Regions from separate parts of the Citrobacter sp. CRE-46 genome, predicted to be linked through region 2. Evidence: predicted binding sites of a transcription regulator. Region 2 holds the regulator's gene; the other holds the start of a gene.
What was found. The regulator sigma-54, encoded in region 2, starts transcription at its own class of promoters, with help from an activator protein. The targets are predictions, from matches to a motif close to GTTGGCACANNTTTCGCTNT.

Region 1: a site for sigma-54 is predicted at 2,106-2,125, ahead of norV (anaerobic nitric oxide reductase flavorubredoxin). Genes of this name have one in related genera too.

What each region holds. Positions count from the first base shown of each region.
Region 1 covers NZ_CM184341.1:1,159,711-1,163,924, reverse strand. The annotation lists gene gutQ (arabinose-5-phosphate isomerase GutQ) at 1-470, shown strand, start outside; gene norR (nitric oxide reductase transcriptional regulator NorR) at 467-1,984, opposite strand; gene norV (anaerobic nitric oxide reductase flavorubredoxin) at 2,172-3,620, shown strand; gene norW (NADH:flavorubredoxin reductase NorW) at 3,617-4,214, shown strand, end outside.
Region 2 covers NZ_CM184341.1:546,269-550,482, forward strand. The annotation lists gene rapZ (RNase adapter RapZ) at 1-180, opposite strand, end outside; gene ptsN (PTS IIA-like nitrogen regulatory protein PtsN) at 226-717, opposite strand; gene hpf (ribosome hibernation promoting factor) at 801-1,088, opposite strand; gene rpoN (RNA polymerase factor sigma-54) at 1,111-2,544, opposite strand; gene lptB (LPS export ABC transporter ATP-binding protein) at 2,591-3,316, opposite strand; gene lptA (lipopolysaccharide ABC transporter substrate-binding protein LptA) at 3,323-3,871, opposite strand; gene lptC (LPS export ABC transporter periplasmic protein LptC) at 3,840-4,214, opposite strand, start outside.

The sequences.
Region 1 (4,214 bases), 610 kb from region 2:
CGCTGGCAATCGCCGTGATGCAGGCGCGCGGCTTTAACGAAGAAGATTTTGCCCGCTCGCATCCGGCTGGCGCGCTGGGCGCTCGTCTGTTAAATAAAGTGCATCACCTGATGCGCCGTGACGAGGCCATTCCGCAGGTAACGCTGACCACCAGCGTCATGGACGCGATGCTGGAACTCAGCCGCACGGGTCTTGGTCTGGTGGCTGTCTGTGATGACGCGTCACTGGTGAAAGGCGTCTTCACTGACGGCGACCTGCGTCGATGGTTGGTAGGCGGCGGCGCGCTCACCACGCAGGTTAGCGAAGCAATGACCCATAATGGCATTACGCTGCAGGCGCAGAGCCGCGCCATTGACGCCAAAGAGATCCTGATGAAACGCAAAATCACTGCCGCACCGGTGGTAGATGAAAACGGGAAACTCACCGGCGCTATCAACCTGCAGGATTTCTATCAGGCCGGTATTATCTAATCCTTCAGCCCCAGGCGTTTCGCCAGCCGGTGCAGGTTGGCGACGTCTGTTTCCAGCGCCCGCGCGCTTGCCGCCCAATTGTGATTATTTTGCGCCAAGGCCCGGCGGATCATCTCGCGCTGAAATGACTCCGTTGCCTCACGCAAATTGTGATGCTGCGGGATCTCTGCCACGACGTCCGGCTGCGGTACAGGGCTTTCATTCTGCAAGGCAAAATGCTGTGCCTCCAGCACCACCTCATCCCCTGCCCGGGTAGCCCTTGCCAGCACAACCGCCCGATGAATGGCATGTTCCAGCTCGCGCACGTTTCCGGGCCAGCCGTAACTCAGCAGATGATTACGCGCGCCGGGGCTTAACACAACGCGGGAAAGTCCCAGCCGCAGCCGACATTGCTCGCAAAAATAGCCTGCCAACAGCACTACATCTTCGCCGCGCTCACGCAGTGGCGGCACGGAAAGGGGAAAAACGCTCAGGCGATGAAACAGATCCGCGCGAAAATTCCCCGCCAGCACCTCTTCTCGTAAATCACGATTGGTCGCCGCCAGTACGCGCACGTCAACGCGCAGGCTGCGATCGTCCCCTACGCGCTGAATATCGCCATACTGCAATACGCGCAGCAGCTTGGCCTGCAGCGCCAGCGAGAGTTCGCCAATCTCGTCGAGAAACAGCGTGCCGTTATCCGCCATTTCAAACTTACCGCTACGATTACTGATAGCCCCGGTAAAAGCCCCTTTTACGTGACCAAAAAGTTCACTTTCCGCCACGCTTTCGGGCAACGCCGCGCAGTTGAGATACACCAGCGGATTCACCGCACGCGGCGAACCTTCATGAATCGCTTTGGCTACCAGCTCCTTCCCGGTCCCGGTTTCGCCACTGATCAGTACGTTGAGATCGGACCCTGCCACAATCTCAATCTCTTTTTTCAACTGCATCATATTGGGCGACAGGCCAATCATCTGGGTTTCCGTCACCTGCTCGAAAGCCGTCGACGAACCCGGCAGCATATTCTGGCTTTCCAGTTGTTCAATCAGCAACGCATTACTCAGCGCCCCCGCAGCCAGAGCGGCAATTAGCCTAAGCTCTTCATCGCTGAAGACATCGAACTGATCGGGCTCCATGCCATCCAGCGTTAACGCGCCAATCAGACTTTGTCCGGCAAACAGCGGCAACCCGATGCAGGCATGCACTTTCAGGCTCTCCTGACCCGGGATTAACCCGTCATAAGGATCGGGCAGATCGCTGTCGGCAGGAAAACGTACCACGTCCCCGGCGCGGGCAATCGCCTCCAGCCGCGGATGTCCCTCCAGCGTGAAGCGGCGGCCGAGGACATCCTGCGCCAGGCCATCGATAGCCAGCGGGATAAACTGTCGCGACTCGTAGCGCAGCAGTGCCGATGCATCGCACTCCAGCACCTGGCGCAAGGTCGTGATCAGGCGCTGAAAACGGTCCTGATGACCGATACCGCTTTGTAATTCAATGGCGATACCCGCCAGCACATCTACTGAAAAGCTCATGGCAACCTCATTGTCATTTTGACAATTCATATTGTCATATTGACAATAAAATAAACAGTCATTTTGACTACCACTTTATAGGCAATAAATAATAAATCATTAAAAATCAAACAACTAAAAAGTTGGCACACAACCTGCAATTAACAAAATATCTTTTTAGAAAAACGCTGAATTAATTGAGGTTGCTATGTCTATTCTGGTTAAAAATAACATTCATTGGGTTGGCCAACGTGACTGGGAAGTGCGAGATTTCCACGGCACTGAATACAAAACGCTGCGCGGTAGCAGCTACAACAGCTATCTCATCCGTGAAGAAAAAAACGTGCTGATCGATACAGTAGACCATAAGTTTAGCCGTGAATTCGTGCAGAACCTGCGCAGTGAAATTGACCTCGCGGATATCGACTACATCATCATTAACCACGCGGAAGAAGATCACGCCGGTGCGCTGACCGAACTGATGTCCTGCATCCCGGACACGCCAATTTACTGCACCGCTAACGCGATTGATTCCATCACCGGCCACCACCATCATCCGGAGTGGAACTTCAACGTGGTGAAAACCGGTGATTCTCTGGACATCGGCAACGGCAAACAACTGATTTTTGTTGAAACGCCGATGCTGCACTGGCCTGACAGCATGATGACCTACATGACCGGCGATGCGGTACTGTTCAGTAACGATGCCTTCGGCCAGCATTACTGCGACGAACGTCTGTTCAATGATGAAGTTGACCAGACCGAACTGTTCGAACAATGCCAACGCTACTACGCCAACATCCTGACCCCGTTCAGCCGTCTGGTGACGCCGAAAATCACTGAAATCCTCGGCTTCAATCTGCCGGTCGATATGATTGCCACCTCCCACGGTGTGGTATGGCGCGACAACCCAACGCAGATCGTTGAGCTGTACCTGAAATGGGCGGCCGATTATCAGGAAGACCGCATCACCATCTTCTACGACACCATGTCCAACAACACCCGCATGATGGCGGACGCCATTGCCCAGGGCATCAATGAAGTTGACCCGAACGTGGCGGTGAAAATCTTTAACGTCGCCCGTAGCGACAAAAACGACGTCCTGACCAACGTCTTCCGTTCTAAAGGCGTACTGGTCGGTACTTCCACCATGAACAACGTGATGATGCCTAAAATCGCCGGACTGGTGGAAGAGATGACTGGCCTGCGTTTTCGTAACAAACGCGCCAGCGCCTTTGGTTCTCACGGCTGGAGCGGCGGCGCAGTTGACCGCCTGTCCACCCGTTTACAAGATGCCGGTTTTGAGATGTCGCTTAGCCTGAAGGCGAAATGGCGTCCGGATCTGGATGCGCTGGAACTGTGTCGTCAGCACGGTCGTGAAATTGCACGTCAGTGGGCGCTTGCTCCGCTACCGGAAACGACCGTCAAAGCGGCAACCAAAGAAGAAGAGTGCGCTTGTGCCGCTGCGGCTGCGGCTGACCTCGGCCCAAGCATGCAGTGCAGCGTGTGCCAGTGGATTTACGATCCAGCAAAAGGCGAACCGTTGCAGGATGTCGCGCCAGGTACCCCATGGAGCGATGTGCCGGATAACTTCCTGTGCCCGGAATGTTCATTAGGTAAAGACGTCTTCGACGTACTGGCAACGGAGGCAAAATGAGCCACGGAATTGTCATTATTGGTTCGGGCTTCGCCGCCCGCCAGTTAGTCAAAAATATCCGTAAACAGGATGCAACTGTTCCGTTGACCCTGATTGCCGCTGACAGCATGGATGAGTACAACAAGCCCGATCTCAGCCACGTTATCAGTCAGGCACAGCGTGCAGACGACCTCACCCGCCAGTCGGCGGGGGAGTTTGCCGAACAGTTTAATTTGCGCCTGTTCCCCTACACCTGGGTGACCGACATCGACACCGATGCCCACATCGTGAAAAGTCAGGACCAACAGTGGCAGTACGACAAGCTGGTGCTGGCGACGGGGGCTTCAGCCTTTGTGCCTCCAGTTACCGGACGTGAGTTAATGCTCACATTGAACAGCCAGCAAGAATACCGCGCCTGTGAAACGCAACTGCGTGATGCCCAGCGGGTACTCATTGTCGGCGGCGGTCTGATTGGCAGTGAGCTGGCGATGGATTTTTGTCGTGCCGGTAAAGCGGTAACGCTTATCGACAACGCCGCCAGCATTCTGGCCTCGCTGATGCCACCGGAAGTCAGCAGTCGCTTACAGCATCGTCTGACCGATATGGGTGTGCATC
Region 2 (4,214 bases):
CATGTTACGCACATCAATGCTGACGGCCGCAGAAATCTGGCGATCGGCCAGTGTACGAGCCAGATCGGGCAACAGCACTACGGGAAGGTTATCCACGCAGTAAAAACCCATATCTTCCAGCGCACGCAGGGCAACGGATTTGCCTGACCCTGAACGACCGCTGACGATCATCAGTACCATGTACTGTTTCTCCTCACAACGACAAAAAAGGATGCCATTGGGTTGTTATGCGTCATCCTGTCCACCTTCGGTGTCCGTGATGATTTGATACAACTCCTGGTCACTCTGTGCGGCGCGCAGGCGACGGCAGATGGCTTTATCTGCCAGACGTTTGGCGACCAGCGATAATGTATGCAAATGCGTCTTGGTTTGGTCTGCCGGGACCAGCAGGGCGAAAAGCAGATCGACGGGCTGATTATCAATGGCGTCGAAGGCGATGGGCGTTTCGAGTTGCACAAACACGCCAACCGCGCGCATCGTGTCTTCTTCCAGCTTGCCGTGCGGGATGGCAATACCATTACCGATGCCGGTACTGCCCATTTTTTCACGCGTCAGAATGGCTTCAAATACCACCTGAGAGGGCAAGCTGAGCTGTTTTGCCGCCAGTTCACTGATGATTTCCAGTGCGCGTTTCTTGCTTTGGCAGTGAACGGCCGCGCGCGTACATTCCTGGTTAAGAACATTGCTCAGTTGTAGAGTCGTATCGTTATTTGTCATAATTTCACCTAAGCGCTAACTGTACAAATGGCCCGTTGTGCTGCACAACAGGCCGTCCTGCACCCGCTAACTGCCCGGACAAGTTAGTGCTGTTTCAGTTTATCTTTATGTTTTGTTAACTGCCGAGCCAGTTTATCAATTAAACCGTCAATGGCGGCGTACATATCCTGACCTTCCGCGCTGGCATGAATTTCGCCACCGTTTACATGCAGTGTTGCATCCGAGATATGTGTAACCTTCTCCACTTTCAACACAATATAGACCTGATTAATCCGGTCGAAATATTGTTCAAGCTTGGCGAATTTGGTATTAACAAACTCGCGCAGAGCTTCCGTGATTTCGACGTTGTTTCCAGTGATGTTGAGCTGCATAGTGTCTTCCTTATCGGTTGGGTCACACCAGTTGTTTGCGCTGGTTAGACGGCGGAATGGATAAAGACTCTCGGTACTTCGCAACGGTGCGGCGTGCCACCATGATACCCTGATCCGACAGCATAGAGGTTAACTTGCTGTCACTCAGCGGTTTCGCGGGGTTTTCCGCAGCAATTAATTTCTTCACCAGTGCGCGGATAGCTGTGGATGAGGCTTCGCCCCCGCCTTCAGTGTTAACGTGACTGGAAAAGAAATACTTCAGTTCAAATATGCCGCGCGGACTGTGCAAATACTTTTGCGTGGTCACTCGGGAAATGGTCGATTCGTGCATCTCGACGGCCTGGGCGATATCCGCCAGCACCATCGGTTTCATAAATTCTTCGCCTTGCTCAAAGAAGGCCTGCTGCTGTTCAACGATACAGCGACTGACGCGCAGCAGCGTATCATTGCGGCTTTCCAGACTTTTAATCAGCCACTTCGCATCCTGCAAATTGCTACGAATAAACTGGCTGTCGGCATCGTTGCGCGCGCTATTGCACATCGCGGCGTAGTGCTGGTTAATCTGCAAGCGTGGAATGCTGTCGCCGTTGAGTTCGACCACCCAACGATCGTTATGCTTACGCACCAGCACATCCGGGATGACGTATTCCGGCTCGCCGGTTTGGATCGACTGTCCTGGGCGGGGATCGAGCGACTGGATGAGGTTGACGGCTTCTTTCAGCACGTCTTCTTTCAGTCGGGTTACGCGCATCAGCGAGCGAAAGTCATGGTTGGCTAACAGATCGAGGTGATCGCTGATGATCAGACGCGCTTCTTCCAGCCATGGCGTGGACTTATCAAATTGCGAGAGTTGGATCAGTAAGCAGTCACGCAGATCTTTGGCTGCCACGCCAACGGGATCAAAGCGCTGAACGCGTTTAAGCACGGCTTCGATTTCATCCATACCGACGTCGTCATCGCCCATGCTTTCGAGAATATCGTCCAGGGTCACGGTGAGATAACCGGTTTCGTCAACCGCATCAACAATTGATGTCGCAATGGCGCGATCGGTATCCGAGAACGGGGTCAGCTCCACTTGCCACATCAGGTAATCCTGCAGCGATTGCGTGGTCTCCCCCTGATAAACAGGCAGTTCGTCGTCAATGTAATCTCCGCTGGTGCCTGAAGGCGTACCGGCGGTGTAGATTTCATCCCAACTGGCGTCAAGCGGCAATTCCTCTGGCATCTCTTTTTGTTCGAGTGCATCTGCGGTATCGAGGGATTCGCTGTCCTGTTTTTCCTGGGTATCAATTTCGTCGTGAAGATCGGTTTGCTCGAGCAGTGGGTTACTTTCCAGCGCTTGCTGAAGTTCTTGCTGAAGTTCCAGCGTGGACAACTGCAACAGACGGATCGCCTGTTGTAGCTGAGGCGTCATCGCCAGTTGTTGGCTAAGCCTGAGTTGCAAACCTTGCTTCATGTTCAGAGTTGTTTTCTCCTGCGGTGACGTGAAGTCTTCTACCCTATCAGAGTCTGAAGTCTTCCCCAAGGTATACGCGCTTAACGTGCTCATCCTGCAGTATTTCTGTCGGCGTGCCGTGGGCGATCAGGTGTCCCTGGCTCACGATATAGGCGCGCTCACAAACTGCCAGCGTTTCGCGGACGTTATGGTCGGTAATCAACACCCCAAGCCCGCTGTCGCGCAGGTGTTCGATGATCCGTTTGATATCGATAACGGAAATCGGGTCAACACCGGCAAACGGTTCATCAAGCAGGATAAATTTCGGATTCGCGGCCAGCGCGCGGGCGATTTCCACACGGCGTCGTTCACCACCGGAGAGCGATTGGCCCATGCTGTCACGCAGATGTTCGATATGGAATTCTTCCATCAGCTCATTGGCGCGATCTTCCCGCTGCTCACTGGTGAGATCGTCACGAATTTGCAGTACCGCCATCAGGTTATCAAACACGCTCAGGCGACGGAAAATAGACGCTTCCTGCGGTAGGTAGCCGATGCCGCGACGCGCGCGCGCATGCAGTGGCAGCAGACTGATATCTTCGTCATCAATGATAATGTTGCCCGCATCGCGCGGGACAATGCCGACCACCATGTAAAATGTCGTTGTCTTGCCCGCACCGTTAGGACCAAGCAGACCGACGATCTCCCCGGAGTTGACGGTCAGACTGACATCTTCCACCACACGGCGGCCCTTATAGGCCTTTGCAAGGTTCTTTGCAGTTAATGTTGCCATAACGAATCAGTTACCTTTTTTCTCTGCCGGAGCCTTGTTTTTGTCCTGCAACTGCGACGGAACCAGAACGGTGGTGACGCGTTTGCCTTTATCGCTGAAGGCCTGCATTTTCTGCTCTTTCACCAGATAGGTGATCTTATCACCCGTGATGTTGCTATCGAGCTGTTCCAGGTAAGCCTTACCGGTAAGCACGACGAAGTCTTTCGCCAGTTCATAGTGCATGTGTGAGGCGCGGCCTTTCACTGGCTTACCGTTGTCCTGCATCTGGTAAAAGGTGGCGGGCTCACCGTAACCATCAATCACTTCTTTACCGTCTTCACCGCCCGGGCGGGTCACAACGACTTTATCGGCATTAATTTTGATGGTGCCCTGAGTCACAATCACGTTACCAGTAAACGTCACCACGTTGCCCTGCATATCCAGGGACTGCTGGTCCGACTCGATGTGAATCGGCTGCTCGGTATCGCCGGTGACGGCAAATGCCGGAATGCTGGCGGCCAGAAGTGAACTGGCAAGCACAAGATTAAGGCTGAGTTTGTTTATTTTGGATTTCATATGAGGTTCTAACCTTTTCAATCAGCTCGGCGTTCTTGTTGCGTAAGTTGCCGCGCATCTTCAGTCCGCTGGAGTTAAATGTTGTGCCATATAACGTGACAAGATCATCAGAAGTGACGTCTTGAGTCACCAGGTTAATCTGTGCGTTATCGGTCGTAATTCTGCGTAGTTGAGAGTCAGGCACCAGGGCGTTAACTTCAACATGGCCGTACAGATACAGCATTCGATCGTTGGTCAATTTGGCTTTATCGGCTTTGATTGACCAGGTCGGTACTTTATCTTTATCAAACGTGGTTAATACCGGTTGAGTAAACCACGAAACCGCTTGCTCCGAATAATATTC